One region of the Luteimonas viscosa genome, then DNA from elsewhere that is predicted to be linked to it. Evidence: riboswitches for the same ligand, from Rfam matches in the RefSeq annotation. Region 1 holds a riboswitch; the other holds the start of a gene.

The links. A riboswitch is a leader RNA that binds a small molecule or an ion and turns the genes downstream of it on or off. The one in region 1 is predicted to bind cobalamin.
Region 2: another riboswitch for cobalamin. It lies ahead of FZO89_RS09890 (ribonucleoside-diphosphate reductase subunit alpha); the one in region 1 lies ahead of FZO89_RS11575 (TonB-dependent receptor domain-containing protein).

The regions. Positions count from the first base shown of each region.
Region 1 is NZ_VTFT01000001.1:2,615,691-2,625,960, forward strand. Features, by position in the region: gene polA (DNA polymerase I) at 1-724, shown strand, start outside; gene dinB (DNA polymerase IV) at 1,177-2,256, shown strand; gene gph (phosphoglycolate phosphatase) at 2,332-3,039, shown strand; gene FZO89_RS11570 (hypothetical protein) at 3,680-4,156, shown strand; gene FZO89_RS11575 (TonB-dependent receptor domain-containing protein) at 4,438-6,309, opposite strand; cobalamin riboswitch at 6,435-6,668, opposite strand; gene FZO89_RS11580 (TfoX/Sxy family protein) at 6,765-7,142, opposite strand; gene FZO89_RS11585 (GAF domain-containing protein) at 7,139-7,621, opposite strand; gene FZO89_RS11590 (TMEM175 family protein) at 7,665-8,444, shown strand; gene bioD (dethiobiotin synthase) at 8,441-9,139, shown strand; gene FZO89_RS11600 (efflux RND transporter permease subunit) at 9,438-10,270, opposite strand, start outside.
Region 2 is NZ_VTFT01000001.1:2,229,468-2,239,737, forward strand. Features, by position in the region: gene FZO89_RS09850 (fructose bisphosphate aldolase) at 1-106, shown strand, start outside; gene purU (formyltetrahydrofolate deformylase) at 364-1,215, opposite strand; gene FZO89_RS09860 (DUF2789 domain-containing protein) at 1,758-2,015, opposite strand; gene FZO89_RS09865 (acyl-CoA thioesterase) at 2,227-2,625, opposite strand; gene FZO89_RS09870 (thioredoxin family protein) at 2,622-2,972, opposite strand; gene FZO89_RS09875 (flavodoxin) at 2,944-3,426, opposite strand; gene FZO89_RS09885 (ribonucleotide-diphosphate reductase subunit beta) at 3,865-4,926, opposite strand; gene FZO89_RS09890 (ribonucleoside-diphosphate reductase subunit alpha) at 5,079-7,580, opposite strand; cobalamin riboswitch at 7,755-7,985, opposite strand; gene FZO89_RS09895 (EF-hand domain-containing protein) at 8,376-8,657, opposite strand; gene FZO89_RS09900 (hypothetical protein) at 8,753-9,328, opposite strand; gene ompR (osmolarity response regulator transcription factor OmpR) at 9,516-10,235, shown strand; gene FZO89_RS09910 (ATP-binding protein) at 10,232-10,270, shown strand, end outside.

The DNA.
Region 1 (10,270 bases):
CATCCGCAAGGCCTTCGTCGCGCCGGAAGGAAGGCGTCTGGTCGCCTGCGACTACTCGCAGATCGAGCTGCGGATCATGGCCCACCTCTCCGAGGACGACGGCCTGCTGCGCGCCTTCGCCGCCGGCGCCGACATCCACCGCGCCACCGCGGCGGAAGTGTTCGGCCGCACGCTGGAAGAGGTGACCTCCAACGAACGTCGCGCCGCCAAGGCGATCAACTTCGGCCTGATGTACGGCATGAGCGCGTTCGGGCTGGCGCGCAACCTCGGCATCGGCCGCGGCGAGGCCCAGGACTACATCGCCACCTACTTCTCCCGCTACCCGGGCGTGCGCGACTACATGGAGCGCACCCGGCAGCAGGCGCGCGAGCAGGGCTTCGTCGAAACGGTGTTCGGGCGGCGGTTGTACCTGGACTTCATCCACAAGGGCAACCAGGCCCAGCGCGCAGGCGCCGAGCGCGCCGCGATCAATGCGCCGATGCAGGGCACCGCGGCCGACATCATCAAGCGCGCGATGGTGGACATCGACGGCTGGCTCGCCGGGCAGGGGGGCGCGGCGCTGATGATCCTGCAGGTGCACGACGAGCTGGTGTTCGAGGTCGACGCCGGCTTCGTCGACACCCTGCTGCGCGAGGTGCCGGCGCGAATGGCGGCAGCCGCAGAACTGCGTGTTCCGCTGGTGGTGGATTCCGGCACGGGCATGAACTGGGACGAGGCGCATTGAACACGGGAACGACGGTCGGCGAGCGCCATCCGCAGGCGCCGTGGGAGCGCTCACGGCGCGCCGCGGGTGCGTGGATGGTGCCGGCATGACCTTTGGCAGGGCATGTAACTGCATGTAACTCCGTGAAAAACAGGAGTGCGAATCGCACAGGTAAACGCGGGCTGAATTCTTCCGGCCCGCAAGCGACTTCTTCACGAACTCTCAATGTTCGGGGTGGTCATATAGCTCGCGACAGATGCAAGGTCTGTCGCTGATCTCCTCCCATCCCCTGGAGCAGAGATCCGGAACGCAAGACTTCTCCCCGAGTCCCGTTCCCGAGCCCCGCCGGCCCCCCCTGCCTGCGGGGCTTTTTATTGCCCGCCGCGCGGGCCGGCTCGAGCGCCCGATGCAGCCGGGACACCCGCTGTGGGGTCCGGCGCCCGGCGCCGGCAGGGCCTAGAATCCGCGCATCCGTGCGCAAGATCATCCACATCGACATGGACGCGTTCTACGCGTCGGTGGAGCAGCGCGACGATCCGTCGCTGCGCGGCCGGCCCGTGGTCGTCGCCTGGCGCGGCGCGCGTTCGGTGGTCTGCGCGGCCTCCTACGAGGCACGCAGGTACGGCGTGCGTTCGGCGATGCCGGCCATGCGTGCCGAGCGGCTGTGCCCCGACGCGGTGTTCGTGCCGCCGGACTTCGTGCGCTACAAGGCGGTGTCGCGCCAGGTGCGCGCGATCTTCCTCGAGCACACCGCCCTGGTCGAGCCGCTGTCGCTGGACGAGGCCTATCTCGACGTCACCGAACCCAGGATCGCCGCAGCCAGCGCCACCGCGACCGCGCAGGCGATCCGCGCCCGGATCCGCGAGGAAACGCGGCTGACGGCGTCGGCGGGCGTGGCGCCGAACAAGTTCATCGCCAAGATCGCCTCCGACTGGAACAAGCCCGACGGCCTGTGCGTGATCAGGCCGGCGCAGGTGGAGGCGTTCCTGACGCCGCTGCCGGTCGGGCGCATTCCCGGCGTGGGCAAGGTGATGCAGGGCAAGCTCGAACGGCTCGGCGTCCGCACCGTCGGCGACCTGCGGGCGCTGCCGCGGGAGGAACTGCAGTCGCGCTTCGGCAGCTTCGGCGTGGCGCTGCACCGGCGTGCGCGCGGCATCGACGATCGCCCGGTGGAACCGGACCAGCCGGTGCAGTCGATCTCGGCCGAGGACACCTTCGAGCGCGACCTGCCACTGGGCGAACTCGAGCCGCACATCCGCCGGATCGCGGAGAAGGCCTGGAATGCGACCCGCAGGACCGAACGCGTGGGGCGCACGGTGGTGCTCAAGCTCAAGACCGCGCAGTTCCGCATCCTCACCCGCAGCCTGACGCCGGATGCGCCGCCGCCGTCTCAGGACGCTTTCACCGCCATCGCATTGGCGTTGCTCGAACGCGTCGACCTGCCGGACGAGACGCGCTACCGCCTGGTGGGCGTGGGCCTGTCCAATTTCCGCGACGCGGAGGACGTCGCGCCGCAGCCGGGTCTGTTCCCCGCGGAGGCGGCGGCGTCCTGAGCGTGCGCGGGGCCCCACGATCGTGCGTCGCAGCGACGGCCGTTAGACTGCAGGCCCCTGGAACGAGGCAAGGCGATGTCCGCAGTACCGCGCGCCATGCTGTTCGACCTGGACGGCACCCTGGTCGACAGCGCCCACGGCATCGCCTGGGCGGTGAACCGGACCCTGGCCGAACTCGGGCACCCGGCCGCGGACGAGACGCTGGTGCGCACCTGGATCGGCGAGGGCGCGCGCTTCCTGCTGCACCGCGCGCTGCGCCATGCCGGCGCCGACCTGCCCGACGGCGAGGCCTTCGATCGCGTCTTCGCCCTGCTGATGCGGCACTACGCGGCGTCGCTGCCGCGCCAGGCGCGCGCGTATCCCGGCGCGGACGCGGCGCTGCGCGGGCTGCGCGAGCGCGGGGTGGCAGTGGCGCTGTGCACCAACAAGCCCCAGCGCTTCATCGATCCGCTGCTCGAGGCGCTCGACTGGCGCGCGTTGTTCGACGGGATCGTCGGCGGCGACACGCTGCCCGAGTGCAAGCCTTCGGCGCTGCCGTTGTTGCACCTGGCGCGCGCGCTCGACGCGCCGGTCGAGGCCTGCCTGATGGTCGGCGACTCGCACACCGATGCCGCGGCGGCGCACGCCGCCGGCATGCCGCTGGTGCTGGTGGACTACGGCTATCACCGCGAGTTCGATCTGCATGGCGCGGGCGCGGTGGCGGTCACCGGCGACCTGCGCATGCTGCTGCAGATGCCGGCTCCTGGCGCAGGCGCGCTCGCGGTGCCAACCGGCGCCGTCTAGCCGCTGCAGGACGGCAAGGCCGCAAGCCGCTTCCGGGACGATGTCGGTGCGATCGTGGGGGTCGCGACCGCCGCATCCCCGCCCCGGGTGCGCTTCGCTTACCCGGGCTACGCGCTGCCGGCTCATGGCGCAGGCGTGCACGCGTGCCAACCGGGCCGTCTAGCCGCCGCAGGACGGCTAGGCCGCGAACCGCCTCCGGGACGATGTCGGTGCGATCGTGGGGCGCGCGACCGCCGCATCTCCGCCCCGGGTGCGCTTCGCTTACCCGGGCTACGCGCTGCCGGCTCATGGCGCAGGCGTGCACGCGGTGCCAACCGGGCCGTCTAGCTGCCGCAGGACGGCTGGGCCGCGAACCGCCTCCGGGACGATGTCGGTGCGATCGTGGGGGGCGCGACCGCCGCATCCCCGCCCCGGGTGCGCTTCGCTTACCCGGGCTACGCGCTGCGGATGCCGGCTGCGGATACGGCCTCGCCGGTGGTGTCCTCGGCGACGCGTAGCCGCCGCGGCAGGCGGGCTCCGGGCTATTCGTCGCCACGCGCCCGTCGAACCCGGGCGCGCTGTCAGCACTCGTGCCTGTTTGCTGCCAACACGCCGCGCCCGCGCAGCGCTAGGCTCGGGTCGGACCAACGAGGAGGCAGGCATGAGCGGGATCCGACAGGGGGCGGCGGCCGCGTTGTGGCAGGCGGTGATCCGCGAGGCGCTGGCCACGCGCGGCGCGGAACTCGACGAATCGCAGGAAAGCTATCTGGTGTTCGTGCTGCTGCGCCACCAGCGCGACGCGCACCTGCTCGCGCGCATCCAGGCGCTGGAATGGCTCGATGCGCAGGCACAGGCCGGCAGCGTCCGTACCGACGCGCTGCGCGACGTCGGCGATCGCTGCCTGCTGGTGGCCGGGCTGTTCCCGGCGCTGGCGCGCCGGCGCCGGGTCGGCGTGGAGTACTTCGTGGACCTTGGCCGCGGCGCCTACCAGGGCGTGGCCGATGCCGGGCGCGACGCCTATGCCGAACTGTTCGCGCGCCTGGCCGGCACCTACGACGAGCTGGTGGCGACGCTGCAGGCGGTGCGCGGTCTGGTCCCCTTGCCGGTGCCGATCGCACACGCGCGCGCCCTGCACTGACGCGGTCGGGCATGCGGGTCTGCGCCCGGCGCTGTCGCGCGTGCATCCCGCCTGCGTCGTAGGCAGCGCTGCCCCCGGGCAACGTGGCCCGCGTCGCAGCGGGCGTGCCGTACCTGGCCGAGCGCTGCCCGATGGGCTTCAGTGCACCGGCGGGACGGCGACGCCGGTTGCCCACGCGCGCGTCGGCCGCCCAACCCGTCGGTCGCCAGCCAGCCGCCTGCGCGCATGCGGCCGCGCAGCACCGGGCTGGCGGCCGGCCCGATGATGCTCCTGCGCCCGCGTCAGCGCGCCGGACGCCAGCGCAGCGCCACGTGGTATTCGCGCCCCGGCTGGTAGTACCAGGCCACCGTCTCGTACTGGCGGTCGAACACGTTGCTGGCGCGCGCGAGCAGGGTCCAGTCGCGGTGCAGCGCGTATTCCAGGCGCAGGTCGGTGGTGGCGTGGCCGCCCAGGCGCACGGTGTTGGCGGGGTCGTCGTAGCGGCTGCCCGCGCCCTGCACGGTGATGCCGGCGCGCAGCGGGCCGAAGTCGCGGTCGAGGTCGAGCCGGCCCGTCGTGCGCGCGCGTCGCGCCAGCAGGTTGCCGTCGTTGGCGCCGCCGCTGCGGTCGCGCGGATCGGTGTGGCTGAGTTGCAGCGAGACGTCGATCCCGGCCAGGGTGGTGCCGAAGGCGAACTCGGCGCCGCGGATGCGCGCCTGGTCGACGTTGCTGCCCACGCCGCGGTAGTCCGGCGGCGGGTAGACGAACACGATCAGGTCGTCGATCCGGCTCTCGTAGACGTCGAACGACCAGTGGTGGCCCTGCGCGATGCGCGACAGGCCGAGGTTGAGGCTGGTCGATTCCTCCGGCCGCAGGTCGGGGCTTTCGGAGCCGGGGTAGTACAGGTCGTTGAAGGTCGGGGCCTTGAAGCCGGTGCCGAGCGAGCCGGTCAGGCGCAGGCCGTTGTCGAATGCCGTGCCCCAGCCCAGCGCGCCGGTGACGTGGCTGCCGAACTGCTCGTTGTCGTCGTGGCGCACGCTGGCCTGGAAGCGCTGGGCGCCCGCCTGCCCGCCATAGGCGAGGAACACGCCGGTGTTGTCGCGCTCGTCGACGGCGTAGGCGGTGGCGCTGTCCACGCGGTCGTTGCCGTGGTCGATGCCGAGGCTGAGCAGGTGGTCGGCGGCCAGCTGCACGTCGGCCTGCACCGAGGCGCTGTCGCGACGGGTCTGGAAGTCGCTGCGCGGCAGCGCGTCGAGGAAGTCGTCGGAGCGGTCGACGTTGCGTGCCAGCGCGAGGCTCAGCGCGAGCCGCCCGTCCCCGGGCGCGTGCCGCAGCCGCGCGCCGGTGACCTGCTGGCGGATGCGCGAGCGGTTGGTCCACGAGCCGTCGAACTCGTTCTCGGCATCGGCCTGCAGGAACTGGCCGTCCAGCACCAGCGCCTCGCCGAAACGGTAGCCGCCGCGCAGGGTGATCGAGGTGTTGCGGTAGCCGTCGTCGTCCGGCTCGTCGGTGAAGCAGCCCTGGAACAGCGCGCCGGAGCCGCGGCAGGCGTTGAAGCCCTCGGTGCTGTCGTAAGCGCCGTGCGCGCCGATCCAGCCGCGCTCGCCGCGGTGGTCGAAGCCGGCGCTGGCCTCGCGCGCGTCATGGCTGCCGCCGCCGACGCTCGCGTAGGGCGAGAACCCCTGCGCCTGGCTGCCGCGGGTGAATACCTGGATCACGCCGCCGATCGCCTCGGAGCCATACAGGCTCGAACGCGGCCCGCGGATGATCTCGATCCGTTCGATCTGCGCCAGCGGCAGGTCCTGGATCGCCGCCATGCCGGCGGTGGCGGAGTTCATCTTGACCCCGTCCACCAGCACCAGCACGTGGTCGGATTCGGTGCCGCGCAGGAACAGACTGCTGAGCTTGCCGCGGCCGCCGGTGTTGCCGACGTCGATGCCGGCGCGCCCGCGCAGCAGTTCGATCAGGTCGCGCGCCTGGCTGCGCTCGATCTCGGTACGTTCGATGACCTGGGCCGGGACCAGGCTGTCGGCCAGGCGCAGCTCGCTGCGGGTGGCGGTAACCAGCACGGTATCGAGGTCGGTGGCGGCGGCATCGGCGCGCGCCGCCCCGGACAGGGTGGAGGCGGACAGGAGCAGGGCGGCGGCGATGGCCGCGGGCAGGGAACGGTGCATGCAGGGCTCTCCATGGCGCGCACACCCGCGTACGCGCCGGTTTCGGTCGGGTCGCGACAGGGAGAGCAGAGGCCGCGGAACCGGAGACGCGCGCCGGCATCGCCGCCGCGACGCCCTCCGCGTCGCAACCAGTGGACTCCGTGGCCGGTCTCCGGACTCGCGCGCTGGGCAGTGGATGCCCTGGCCGTCGCGCCTTCCCATGCCCTGGGCACAGTGGCGGATGCGGCGGCCTGACGCGCTTACCGTTGCGGGGGCAGTGCCGGAATGGCCGTGTCGCTGCTCGCGACATCGGCGTCACCGGCTTCCCGTTTCAGCCCTTGGACGAACGTCCGCGGGCCACCTCGAAGCAGCACGCATTGTACGCGATGGGGGAGTGCCCACGTCCCGGGGGCGCCTTTCGGGGGCGACCCCATGGAACCTTCCCGGCGACCGCCTCGATCGCCCTGGGGGCACGCTCAGTCGTGGTCGCCGCCGCCGGGTTCGTCGAGGAAGCCGAACGAGGGCGCGGGCGCCTCGTCCTGGTGGTGGGTGGTGGTGACCGGCGCTGCGGCAGGGCGCCCGCGCGGCGGCGGCAGGCCGGCCGTCGCCGCCTCGACTGCGGACACCAGCTCGGCGCGCCGGGCCTCGGGCACTTCCTGCCAGTGGCAGTCCTGGAGCGCGCCCTCGAGCGCGTAGAGCATGTTGAGGCTGGGCTTGAAGCCGGCGCGCCGGACCCGCATGAACGCATCCACCGGGCCCGCGGCCACCAGGTCCTCCTGCGTGCGCAGCCCCACCTGGCGCAGCCAGGCGGCGGACTTGGGACCGATGTTGCGCAGTTTCAGCGGAGCATTCATGGCAGCGACTCGACGTAGATCCGGGCGATGGTTTCCAGCCCCTCCTGATCCATAACGTCGAAACGGGCCGGATCCGGGCTGTCGAGATCGAACACCCCCACCAGCTCGCCGTCGCGGACCAGCGGCACCACCAGTTCCGAGCGCGAGGCCGCGTCGCAGGCGATGTGGCCGGGGAAGGCGTGGACGTCGTCCACGCGCTGGGTCTGCCGGCTGCGCGCGGCGGCGCCGCACACGCCACGGTCGAGCGGGATGCGCACGCAGGCGGGCAGGCCCTGGAACGGGCCGACCACGAGTTCGACGCCGTCGTGGAAGTAGAAACCCGCCCAGTTCAGCCGCGGCAGCGCGTGGTAGACCAGGGCGGCGAGGTTGGCGGCATTGGCGACCCTGTCGCGTTCGCCATGCAGCAGCGCGCGGGCCTGCTCCGCGAGCTGGGCATACTGTTCGGACTTGTCGCCGCTTAGACTGGAGGCGCTGAACATGCGGCCAGTGTAGCAGCGCGTCCACGCGCGCTCCGGAGGACGGGTGACGGATCTGGAACGGCTCGATCGCGATGGCGCCGGCTTCCGCCTGCGCGGTGAACAGGTGACGCGGCTGGAGACCTTCGTCGACGCCGCGTTCGCGTTCTCGCTGACCCTGCTGGTGATATTCACCAGCGACCTGCCGCAGACCGCCGCCGAGCTGCGCGAGGCGTTGAAGAAGGTGCCGACCTTCGTCGCCTGCTTCGCCGTGCTGATGATGTTCTGGGCCGCGCACAACCGCTGGAGCCGGCGCGTCGGGCTGGAGGACGCGAAGTCGACCGTGCTCAGCCTCGCGCTGGTGCTGGTGGTGATGGTCTACGTGTACCCGCTGCGGATGGTGAGCTCGAGCTTCCTCTCGCTCGTCACCGCCGGCTGGCTGCCGAACGAACTGGGCATCGACGCGGACCACGTCATGCGCGACCTGCAGACCACGTTCATCGTCTACGGCCTGGGCTTCGGCCTGCTGGCCTGGTTGCTGTGGCGGCTCAACGCGCATGCCCTGCGCAGGGCCGATGCGCTCGCGCTGGACGCCAACGAGCGCCACCTGCTGCGCACCGAGGTCGGCTCGCACGCGATCCTGGCACTGGTCTCGCTGGCCAGCCTGGCGAGCGCGCTGATGCTGTACGTGCTGGATCCGGCACTGAGCGGCGTGGTCCGGGTGCTCGCCGGGCTGCCGATGTGGTGCTACGCGACGCTCGGGATCTGGATGCCGTGGTACCACACGCATCGCGAGCGGCAACGGCTGTCGCGGCATGCCGCGGCGCCCGGCGGTGGCGGCGCATGAGCTGGTCCTGTTTCGTCACCGGTACCGACACCGGCATCGGCAAGACCTTCGCCTCGGTGGCGCTGCTGCATGGGCTGCGCGCGCGTGGCCTGCGCGCCTTGGGGATGAAGCCGGTCGCCAGCGGCTGCGTGCGGACCGACGCAGGCTGGCGCAACGAGGATGCACTGGCCCTGCTCGCGGCCAGCGAGCCGGCGCCGGCCTATGCCGACGTCAACCCGTTCGCGCTGCCCGCCGCGACCGCGCCGCAACTGGCTGCGCGCGAGGCCGGGATCGCGGTGGATCTGGCGGCACTGCTGGCCGCGCATGCGCGACTCTCGGCAACCGCACAGGCGACCGTGGTGGAAGGCGTCGGCGGCTGGGCGGCGCCGCTGGCCGATGGCCTGGACCAGTGCGCGCTGGTGCGCGCGCTCGATGCCGACGTCGTGCTCGTGGTCGGGCTGCGGCTGGGTTGCCTCAGCCACGCGCGGCTGACCGCGCGTGCGGTCGAGGCCGACGGTTGCCGGCTGGCCGGATGGATCGGCAATCGCGTCGATCCGTCGTTCGACCGTGCGGACGACTACCTCGACCTGCTCCGCGACGCCCTGCCGGCACCTTGCCTGGGCGTCCTGGCGCATGCACCGACGGGCGATGGCGCGATCGCGGCGGAGGAACTCGACGTGGCGCCGTTGTGGCGGACCGGCGACCAAAGCCGCTGAAGGAGGCGTCCTTCCTGCCCCACGCAGCGGCAAAGGCTTGTAAGCGGAGGTCCTGCGTCCTTCCCCACGCAGTGGGAGGGTTTCGAAGCGGTGTCCTGCTTCTTTCACCGCGCAGAAGCAAAGGTATCGAGCTGACGTCCTGTTTCCTTCGCCCAGGCAGTGGGGGGAAGATGCCGAAGGCGGATGGGGGCGCGCCGAAGGCGCGGCAGGACTTTGGCCCCTGTCTACCCTCACCCCTGCCCCTCTCCCGCAAGCGGGAGAGGGATGAAACATGCCCCGCGCCGGCTCCGTTCCGGCCTCAGCCGTGCTGCGGCGCCGGCGGCGGCAGCCGATCCGCGCCGTCCGCTTCGCTCGCCGTCTCGTAGTCGCGGTCGTGCGCATGGTCGCGGGCGAGGTAGAGGTAGAAGGCCGGCAGCACGAACAGCGTGAACACGGTGCCGATGGTCATGCCCGAGGCGATCACCGTGCCCATCGAGAAGCGCGAGGCCGCGCCGGGGCCGCTGGCCATCAGCAGCGGAATCATCGCGAACACCAGCGCCGCGGTGGTCATCAGCACCGGCCGCAACCGGATCGCGGTCGCTTCCTCGATCGCCTCGCGCTTGGAAAGGCCCTGCTCGATCTGCAGCTTGTTGGCGAACTCCACGATCAGGATGCCGTGCTTGGAGATCACGCCCACCAACGTCACCAGGCCCACCTGGGTGTAGATGTTGATGCTCATCCCCGGGAAGGCCTCGATCCCCGAGAAGCCGAGGATGCCGCTGATGATCGCCAGCACGTTGAGGGTGAGCAGCGCGCCGCAGATCGCCATGGGCACCGTGAGCAGCATGATCAGGGCATCGCGGAAGCTCTCGAACTGCGCCGACAGCACCAGGAAGATCACGATCAGCGCCAGCCCGAGCGTGACCAGCATCGCCGATCCCTCCTGCTTGAACTGGCGCGACTCGCCGGCGTAGTCGACGCTGTAGCCCTGCGGCAGCACGTCGCGCGCGGCCTCGTCGAGGATCGCCAGCGCCTCGCCCTTGCTCACGCCCGGGCGCGGCGCGAACGTGATCGCCACCGAGTTGAGCTGCTGGAAGCGCTTGAGCGACTGTGGCTGGGTGCTCTCGCGCAGCGTCACCAGGGTCGACAGCG
Region 2 (10,270 bases), 390 kb from region 1:
CAGCCGCGCGCTGAGCGAAGGGCTGAGCGCACAGCAGGACGACGACGCGTTCAACAAGACGCTCGACACCTCGATCGAATCGATCTACCGCGCGTCGATCGCCTGAGGCCGCGTCAGTGGCATCGGAAAGCCGGCGCGCAGGCGCCGGCTTTTTCATGGGCGCCCCACCCACGCATGCAGGCATTGCTCCATCGCATTGCGACCTGATCGGTCCCGCCCCGACCGCCAGGCCTTCGCAGCGAATGTCCTCCGCCATCCGCCTGCAGGCGGATGCCTCCCCCTTGATTTCGCCGCGAAGGCCCGGCGGCCGGGGCGGGACTCGGCTTGCGGGCGCAGGCGCGCGTCGCATCGCCGCGCGTTGCCTCAGCGGAACACCACCGTGCGATGTCCGTTGAGCAGGATGCGATGCTCCACGTGCAGCCGCACCGCGCGCGCCAGCACGCGCGATTCCACGTCGCTGCCGATCCGGATCAGCGAAGCGGGCGTCATCGCATGGTCCACGTGGGCCACGTCCTGCTCGATGATCGGGCCTTCGTCGAGCTCGCGGGTCACGTAGTGCGCGGTGGCGCCGATGATCTTGACCCCGCGCGCGTGCGCCTGGTGGTAGGGCTGGGCGCTCTTGAAGCTGGGAAGGAAGCTGTGGTGGATGTTGATCGCGCGGCCGGCGAGCGCATCGCACAGGGCGGGCGAGAGGATCTGCATGTAGCGCGCCAGCACCACCAGGTCGATGCGCTCGCGCTCGACCAGCTCGAGCAGCCGGCCCTCCTGCGCCGCGCGGTTGCCGGCATCGACCGGAAGATGGTGGAACGGCACGCGGTAGGAGGCGGCCAGCGGCGCGAAGTCGGTATGGTTGGAGACGACCGCCGCGATGTCGGCACGCAGCTGCCGGCTGTGGGTGCGGAACAGCAGGTCGTTGAGGCAGTGGCCCTGCCGGCTGACCAGCACCAGCAGCCGTGCGCGCCGGCGGGCGTCGTGCAGCTGCCAGTCCATCGCGTGCGCCTCGGCGAGCCGCGAGAAGGGCGCGTGCACCAGGTCGATGCGCGCCGGCTCGGGCGTGTCGAAGTGCACGCGCAGGAAGAAGCGGCCCGACTCCGGGTCGCCGAACTGCTGCGCATCGAGGATGTTGCAGCCGTGCTCGAACAGCAGGCCGGAGACACCGTAGACGATACCGGTGCGATCCGGGCAGGACAGGGTGAGGACGTGGTCGCGGGGCATCTGCGGCGGTGCGGGGGGCGATCGCGGGACTATGTCACAGCCGGCTGCGGGGCCGGATGACCGTTGCCGGTGCAACCAGGCGAGGTCGATGTTCGCTCCGACGCTGTCGTCCCGTCCCGACGCCGTCACTCTCACCACCGCTTCCGACTACCGCTGATGCCGCCAGTCTTTGCCGCCTCTGCCAGCTATTGCGATGCTGCCGGTCTTTGCCGCCGCATTCGGCTACCGCGATGCCGTCGGCTTTTGCCGCCGCAGTCGGCTACCGCGATGCTGTCGGCTTCTGCCGCCGCACTCGGCTGCCGCGATGCTGTCATCCCGAGCGTAGCGAGGGATCTCGCTTCCTGCAGGGAGCAGCAGATCCCTCGCTACGCTCGGGATGACAGGTGCGAAATGACAGGTGCGGGACGACAGGTCCGGGATGACAGGTGCCAAATGACAGGTACGGGATGAGGGTGCGGCGGGAAACGATGGATACGAACAGCGCCTGGATCGAAGTGAACCGGACGGAGGAAACAACGTCGCCGCCGCGGCCCTGGCACGGCCTACAGCCCCGTCTGCCGCTTCACCGCATCTTCGTGCAGCGATTCGTTGAGCTGGTCGACCACGGTGGTCCAGCGCGCGTCGGCGCGCAGCTGTTCGGCGAGGAACTGGCGCTGGCCCTCGCTCCAGTACGGAGCGTCGGCGATGTGCACCCCGCCCGGCAGCTGGTGCCTGCCGATGAATGCGGCGATCGCCTCGTGGTCGGCGTCGAGGCCGAGCTGCAGGAACAGGTTGGTCATGTTCGGCGTGGTTTCGTCCATGCGGGGCTCCGGGTCTGGCGGGGTCGTCGCTCATCTTTTTTTCGCGCGGGCGCCATCGGCTGCGGACGCCGGGCTCCGGTCGTCTGGATGTCCCGACGACGCGCCCGAAGGCGCTCTTGTGGTGCGAAGGGCGGATGCTGGCGCATCCGGGATCGCAGCAGCTCCGCCACCGCGGCAAAGTCGCGTGAGCGACGGAGTGGCGGCCCGGCGCTCAGCCCGGGGGCAAGGCCGGCACCGGCGCCGGCGCGCCGGCCTCGTCCAGCGCCACCATGACGAAGCGCCCGCGCGTGCACAGTTCGCGCCGGCCGCTGTGCAGGTCTTCGGTGAACACTTCCACCTGCACCTGCATCGAGGTGCTGCCGACCTCGACCACGCGCGCGATGGTCTCGACCAGTTGCCCCTGGCGGATCGGCAGGCGGAAGTCGACCTGGTCCGAGCGCGCGGTGACCACGGTGCGCCGTGCGTAGCGCGAAGCGGCGATGAAGGCGGCCTTGTCCATCCACGCCAGCGCCTGGCCGCCGAACAGGGTGCCGAGGTGGTTGGTGTGGTCGGGGAACACGATCTCCAGCATCCGCGCCTCGACGGCGGGCGCATCGGAAGCGGGCGTCATGCCGCCGATTCCGCCGACTCGCCGAGGTAGAGCCCGACCGCCTGCGCGATCTGCCCCGGCGCCTGGAAGCCCGGCAGCCGGCGCGCCTCGACGCCGTCCTGGAACAGCGACAGCGTCGGCGTCTGCCGCAGGCCCAGCGCGCGGAACAGGTCCTCGCCCACCGTTTCCAGCTTCACCTTGAGCAGCACCAGACCGGCGGCGGCGGGATCGTCCGCGAACTTCATGAGCGACATGTCCAGCATGCGGCAGGCCGGGCAGTCGTCCTTGTGGTAGTCCACCAGCAGCCGCGGGTGTGCGGCCAGGGCGGCGCGGTAATCGTCAGGCGATGAGGCGTGCAGGGTCTGCATGTGGGTGGCTCTCGATGGATTCCAGGAGGTGGTCGGTCCAGCATCGGATCCGCTCGGCGTCGCGTTCGCCATGCGGCATCTGTTCGATCTCCAGGCGCGGCAGCCGCGTGCCGAAGAACGCGGCGATGCGCCGCACCGCGCCGCAGTAGCACTCCTCGCCCCACTGGGTCTCGCCGGTGCCGAACACCGCGACGCATTGCGGCTTGCCGACCGCCTCGACCAGCTCGGCGATGAAGCGCTTCATCTCCGGCGGCGTGCGTCCGCCGTTGCTGCTCCAGCTGCCGAGCACATAGAGATCGTGCTCGGCGCCGTCGCGGCAGGCCTGCGCGAGCGTCTGGACATCGGCATCGATCCAGGCCACGTCATGCCCCAGCGCTTCGCATCGGGTGCGCACTGCTCGCGCGACGTCGCGCGTATTGCCGCTGAGCGAGGTGAAGGCGATCAGGATGCGCATGGAAGGTTCGATATCAACCGATCGGCCCGACAGATCGCGCGGGCCGACATTGCCCATGCCCATGCCCATGCCCATGCCCATGCCGTTGCCGTTGCCGTTGCCGTTGCCGGTGATCTTTCGAGCCGTAAAGCGAGCCGAGCATCGCAGGGCGGCGGGGCCGGAGAGCGGCCCATGTCTGAGCGCAGCGAGTTTGGGCCGCGTGCCCCGCCGACCGAGAAGCGCAGGGGACCGGACTGGCGCAGCCAGTCCGGATCGCGTCCGGCGAAAACGGTTTTGGTTCCTTTTGCCAAGACAAAAGGAACTCGCGCGCAGCGCGAAAGCTCTGCTTCTGAACTCATTCGACCGGTTCCAGATGTCACAGGAGCGCCTCGAAACATTGCGTGTCACCGCATCCACTGCATCGACCGGATCCCCGCCTGCGCGGGGATGACGGAGCCTCTACAGATCATCGAACCCGTTATCCGAATTCGTCTTCTTGTACGACGCATTCCGCATCTCGAAGAAATCCGTCTTGGTCTCGGTGAAGTTGTCGGCATAGGCCCGGATCCACGGCATCACGTTGTCGGTGCTGTCGGAGTACAGTCGCTCGATCCCGAGCATCCCGGCCATCTTGTTGGCGCGGTACTTCACGTAGCGGATCATCTCGTCCACGTCGATGCCGTCGATGCCGTCGAGCACCTCGCCCGACCACTGTGTCTCGAGCTCGATCGCATGGGCGAAGGCCTGGTGCACATAGCCTGTGAGCTCGTCGGTCTGCAGCTCCGGGTTCTCGCCGACGATCGCGCGGATCACCTCGCTGATGAACTTGGTGTGCGCCAGCTCGTCGCGGTTGATGAAGCTGATGATCTTGCCGGTGCCGGCCATCCGGTTCTGGCGCACCAGGTTGTAGAAGTAGGCGAAGCCGGAATAGAAGTTGATGCCCTCCAGGATCGAGGACTGGATCAGCGAGCGCAGCAGCGTCTCGGCGGTCTTCTCGCGCATGAAGTCGTCGTAGGACTCCATGATCGGCGCGTTGCGCCTGACGATCGTCGGATGCGTGCGCGCGATCTCGAACACCCGGTTCTGGTTGGCCAGGTCGGTGATCGAGGCCAGCACGTAGCTGTAGCTTTCGTTGTGGATCACTTCCTGCTGGCCGATGATCGCCGCGTTCGCGTGCGCGGCCGGGTCGGTGATGTATTCGGCGACGTTGTAGATGAAGCGCGTCTGCGGCGAGTCCAGCGTGGCGAGCAGGCCGATGATCGAATCGAACGCGTTCTTCTCGCGCGCGGAGAGCTCGCCGTACTGGCGCGCGTCGGCCTTCATGTCGACCTCGTCCGGGATCCAGAAGTTGGTCGAGAGCTCCTTGTAGGCGCGGTAGAACGACGGGTACGGGATGTCGTTCCAGTTGAGGATGCCGGAGGTGCGGCCGTTGATGATCCCGGTGGACCGGTTGGGATGGCGCGGCTCGAGGATGCGGATGCGGTCGAGCGGGGTGGAAGTGAGCGGGGCTGCTGCGGACATGGGCACTGGAATCTCTGGTCTGCTCCCCTCTCCCGCTTGCGGGAGAGGGGCTGGGGGTGAGGGCAGGGCGCGAAGAGCGCCCTCATCCGCCCCTTCGGGGCACCTTCTCCCGCAAGCGGGAGAAGGGACGGGTCATGGCGCAATGGGCCTCTTCAGCTCGAACACCATTCGCACTCGGCGATGTCGATGTCGTTCGAGCGCACGTAGTAGGTGGTCTTGAGCCCTTCGCGCCAGGCGGTCAGGTGCAGGTCGAGCAGGGTGCCGGCGCGGATGGTGCTCGGCACGTAGAAGTTGAAGCTGATCGACTGGTCGACGTGGCGCTGGCGGCGCGCGTTCTGCCGCACCGAGGCGAACTGGTCGAGCTTGTACGCGCCCTTCTCGTAATACGGCCAGGTCTCCAGCGACAGCCCTGGCGCGGCCACCGGCCTGCGGTAGTCCTTCTTCTCCTCGTAGTAGAACGCGGAGTAGATCGGGTCGATCGACGCGGTGGAGCCGGCGATCTGCGCGGTCGACATGTTCGGCGCGACCGCCAGCAGCCAGCCGTTGCGCACGCCGTTGACCGCCACCTGCGCCGCCAGCTCCAGCCACGCCGGCGAGTGGTAGCCGCGGTCGCGGAAATAGGCGCCGGTGTGCCAGTCGCTGCCGCTGAACACGGGATAGGTGCCCTTCTCCTTCGCCAGCGCCATGCTCGCCTGGATGGTCAGGTAGTTGATGCGCTCGTACAGCGTGTCGCTGTAGTCCTCCGCCTCCGGCGAGTTCCAGTGGATGCCCTTGAGCGCAAGCAGGTGGTGCCAGCCGAAGGTGCCCAGGCCGATCGCCCGGTACTTCGCGTTGGTGATCGTCGCCTGCGGCACCGGCAGGTCGTTGAGGTCGATCACGTTGTCGAGCATCCGCACCTGGATCGGGATCAGGCGCTCGAGCACGTCGGTGATCAGGTCGCCCTGCCCCTCGGGCGGCAGCACCGCGCGGCCGAGGTTGACCGAGGACAGGTTGCAGACGACGAAATCGCCGGCTTGTTTCGTGGTGACGATCTGGTTGCCGGAAATGATCTCCTGCATCAGCCTTGTGGGGCTCATGTTCTGCAGGATCTCGGTGCACAGGTTGGACGAATACACCATGCCCGCATGCTTGTTCGGGTTCTTGCGGTTCACCTCGTCGCGGTAGAACATGAAGGGATTGCCGGTCTCGAGCTGGCTGACCATGATCCGCTTGAAGATGTCGATCGCCTTGACCGTCCTGCGCGCGATGCGCTCGTCGGCCACGACTTCCTCGTAGCGGCGGCGGAACGTGCCTTCGCCCTTCTTTTCGTCGAAGCAGTCCTGCAGGTACCAGCCCTTGATCCGCTTGACCTCGTGCGGATCGAACAGGTACCAGTCGCCGCGCCGCTCCACCGCTTCCATGAAGAGGTCGGGGATGCAGACCGAGGTGAACACGTCGTGCGCGCGCAGGCGCTGGTCGCCGTTGTTCAGGCGCAGGTCGAGGAAGGCCTCGATGTCGCGGTGCCAGACGTCCAGATACACCGCCACCGCGCCCTTGCGCTGGCCGAGCTGGTCGACCGAGACCGCGGTGTTGTTGAGCTGCTTGACCCACGGCACCACGCCACCCGAGGAATTGGGCACGCCGCGGATCGACGAACCCGACGAGCGCACGTAGCCCATGTACGCGCCCACGCCGCCGCCCCCCTTGGAGACGCGGGCGATGTCGGTGTTGGAGTCGTAGATGCCCTGCAGCGAGTCGTCGACGGTGTCGATGAAGCACGACGACAGCTGACCGCCGGTCTTGCCGGCGTTCTGCAGGGTCGGCGTGGCCACGGTCATGTACAGGTTCGACAGCGCCCAGTACGCCTCGCCGACCAGCTGCATGCGGCGCTCGCGCCCGCCCTTGCCGGGCGTGAGCTCGTCCTGCATCAGGTACAGCGCGATCGTGAGCCATCGTTCCTGCGGCAGTTCGTAGACCGCGCGCGAGGTGTCGGTGGCCAGGTAGCGCGTGGCCAGCAGGTACAGGCCGTTGTAGGCGAACAGCTTGTCGCGCTCCGGATCGATCATGCGCCCGGCTTCCTGCAGCTCCTCCTTCGAGTACGCGCGCAGGATGTCGTTGGAGTAGACGTTGCGGTCGGCCAGCGACTCCTGCAGGCCGACGTACGAGCCGTACTTCTCCCCGGCATCGTAGAAGCGGTTGCGGCTGGCGCGCTTGTACAGCCGGTGCAGGTAGATCCGCGCGGCGAACATCTCCCACTCCGGCGCGGCCACGTCGACCCGTGCCTCGGCCTCGCGGATCAGGTGGTCGACCAGGTCGTCGGCATTCACCGCGTCCTTGCGCTCGACAAAGCCGAACACGCTGCGCTTGTAGTCGAAGATGTCGAGCTGCGGGAATTCGGCGTGGACGCGGTCGATGCTGCGCTCCAGGCGCGCGCGGTCATAGGGAATCCGGCGGTTGCCGGCTTCCTTGGTGATCCAGGTGGCCACGTCCTGCGCGCTGTCCTGGGCGACGGCCAGGTCGCTGGCCCGCGGCGGAGGGACGGTGTCGTCGACGTCGTCCGCGGATGCGGTGGTGCCGGTGAGCGACGGCGCGGGCCGGTCGGTGTCCCTGGTCGCGCCCGTGGCGACGGGTGCGCTGGCCGGCATGGCGGCGGGGGTGTCGTTGTCGGTGTTCATTGCGTCCTCGATGCGTCGCGCACACGTCCGCCCGTCCCGCGCAGGCGGCGGGGCCCGGATCGACAGAATGGAAAGGCGGCGTCGCAAAAGCGGGGACTGCGTGGAAAACGCGTCCCGACCCTGCGTCGCCAGCCCTCTCCCCCCGGAGATCCCGCAGCCGGCACCGCGCGGCGTGCAGGCGCGCGGCTGTCGGCAGGTCTTCGGACTCACGGGCACGGAAGCTGCGCTTCCACCTCCCCCGCCGCTTCCCGGAACGCAGGCTCCAGTGCTGGTGGCGGGTTCGTTCCCGATTACCGCTGCGGGGCAGTGCCGGAATGGCCGCCGGCCCTTGCGGGCGGGGCGTCACCGGCTTCCCTTTTCATCCCCGTGCCAAGGCCGCGGGGAACCGACGGCCACAACATAATGGGGTGTCATCGAACCGTCAACACGAAATGTTGTGGAACACGATGCGGGGCATTGTTCCACAGGACGGCCAGCGGCATGGGTCGACGGGTCCGGCGCGGAACCCGTTCCCCGCGCAAGCACCGCCGTCCGGCCGCGAGATCGCAGGCGCACGGGAGGCGGAGCAGAAAGGATGCAACACCCGCCCGGCTCGCGGCCGCGGCGGTCGGGGACCCAGCCCCGGAGCGATGGAGAGGCCCGCGCGCCCTCGCCGGACGATCCGCCGGCGGCTGCGGTCGGGTCCGTCGGCAGCCGGTCGCCCGGCGGCGACCACCAGAACGCCCCCATGTCATCGGGTGGCGGGAGTGCCACGGCGGGCGGGACGGCCTTCCTGGCCGCCCCACCCGCCGCGTCTTAGCGCCGCCGCTCGCCGAAGCGCTGGGCCATGGCGCGCAGTTCCTCCGGGGTCAGGCGGCCGTCGCCGTCGCTGTCGAGCTTGTCGAAGTTCTTGTAGATGCGCGGCAGGCCGGCTTCGGCTTCGGCCCGGTCGATGACGCCGTCGCCGTTGCGGTCGGCCGCCTGCCAGCGTTCCAGCATCTGCTGCCTCTGGTCGTCGGTGAGCTGGCGCTGGGCGCAGGCGGAGGAGGAGAGGGCGGCGAGCGCGAGGGCGGTCGCCAGCAGGAAGGTCGGGCGCATGGAGGTTCCTCTGGTTGCATCAAGAAAAAAGAGCGTCGCGGACGGCGTGGAGCCAGCTTCGGGGGAGGAGCGCCGTCCGCGACGCGAGGAGAAAATCAGTGGCCGCGGCAGGCGATGGCGTCGCCGGCGGCGTTGCTGCAGGTGGCCGTGCGGACCACCACGCCGTCGCTGATCGTGGTCGTGGCGTCGTAGCGGTTGCCGTTGGCGCCGGTGGCCTGGGTGCTCCGGCTGCCGTCGACATGGCCGTCGGCGTCGCGCGCGATGCTGCCCGAGGTGTGGGCGCTGCCGCCGTTGCGACCGTGCACGTAGGCGCTGCCCTGGTGGCCGGCACTGCCGTCGGCATTGCGATGGAAGCTGCCGCGGCGCGCGGCTTCGCCGCCGTGGGCGCCGTGCACGTAACGCGCGCTGCGCCCGGCGACGTTGCCGTCGCCGTCGCCGGCGATACCGCGACGCAGCGCGGTCACGCCCGCGTCGCCGCTGGCCACCAGGCGGCCGCGTGCGTATGCGCCGTGCCCGTCGGTGCCTGCCGCGCGGGTCGCGGCGATGCGGCCGCCGTCGCCGCCGTGGGCGACGACGCGTCCGCGCACGCGTTCGGCCGAGGCCTCGGGGACGATGCCGGCGACCGCGCCGAGCATCGTCAGCGCGGCCAGCAGGATCGGGAACTTGTTCATGGCGTACTCCTGTCTCGGGGGAGCGATGCAGTGCGCATCGCGTGTCGCCATCTTCGCCAGCCGGCGGCGGCCGGGTGTGTCGTCTTTGCGAGCGGATGTGTCCGCGCCGCGGCATGGACACATCCGTTTACATCTCGACCGCGGCAGCTGTTTGCGGGGGCCGTGCCGGCCGGCGATAGTGACTCCCATGGTCGAAGACGCCCCCCGGATCCTGCTGGTCGACGACGACGAGCGCCTGCGCGAACTGTTGCTGCGCTACCTGCAGTCGCAGGGATTCGAGGCGCGCGGCGTCGGCGACGGCATGCAGATGCGCCAGGCGCTCGACCGTGGCCACTACGACCTGATCGTGCTCGACCTGATGCTGCCCGGCGAGGACGGACTGGACATCTGCCGGCGCCTGCGCGGCCAGGGCGACACCACGCCGGTGGTGATGCTGACCGCCAAGGGCGACGAGATCGACCGCATCGTCGGGCTGGAGATCGGTGCCGACGACTACCTGCCCAAACCGGTCAACCCGCGCGAACTGCTGGCGCGGATCCGCGCGGTGCTGCGTCGTGCGCCGGGTGTCCTGGCGGGCGCGCCGCAGCCCGAAGGCGGCCAGGTCGTGTTCGGTCGATTCCAGCTGGATCTGGGCACGCGCGAGTTGCGCCGCGAAGGCGAATCGCTGCGGATCACCTCCGGCGAGTTCGCCGTGCTCGCGGTGCTGGTGCGACACGCGCGGCAACCGCTGAGCCGCGACCGCCTGATGAGCCTGGCGCGCGGCCGCGGCCACGATGCGTTCGAGCGCAGCATCGACGTCGCCATCGCCCGGCTGCGCAAGCTGATCGAGGACGATCCGAAGCAGCCGCGGATCCTGCAGACGGTGTGGGGCGTGGGCTACGTGTTCGTGCCGCCGGAGGCGCCATGAACGCACCACGCCCGGTGTTCGCGCAGCTGGCGCTG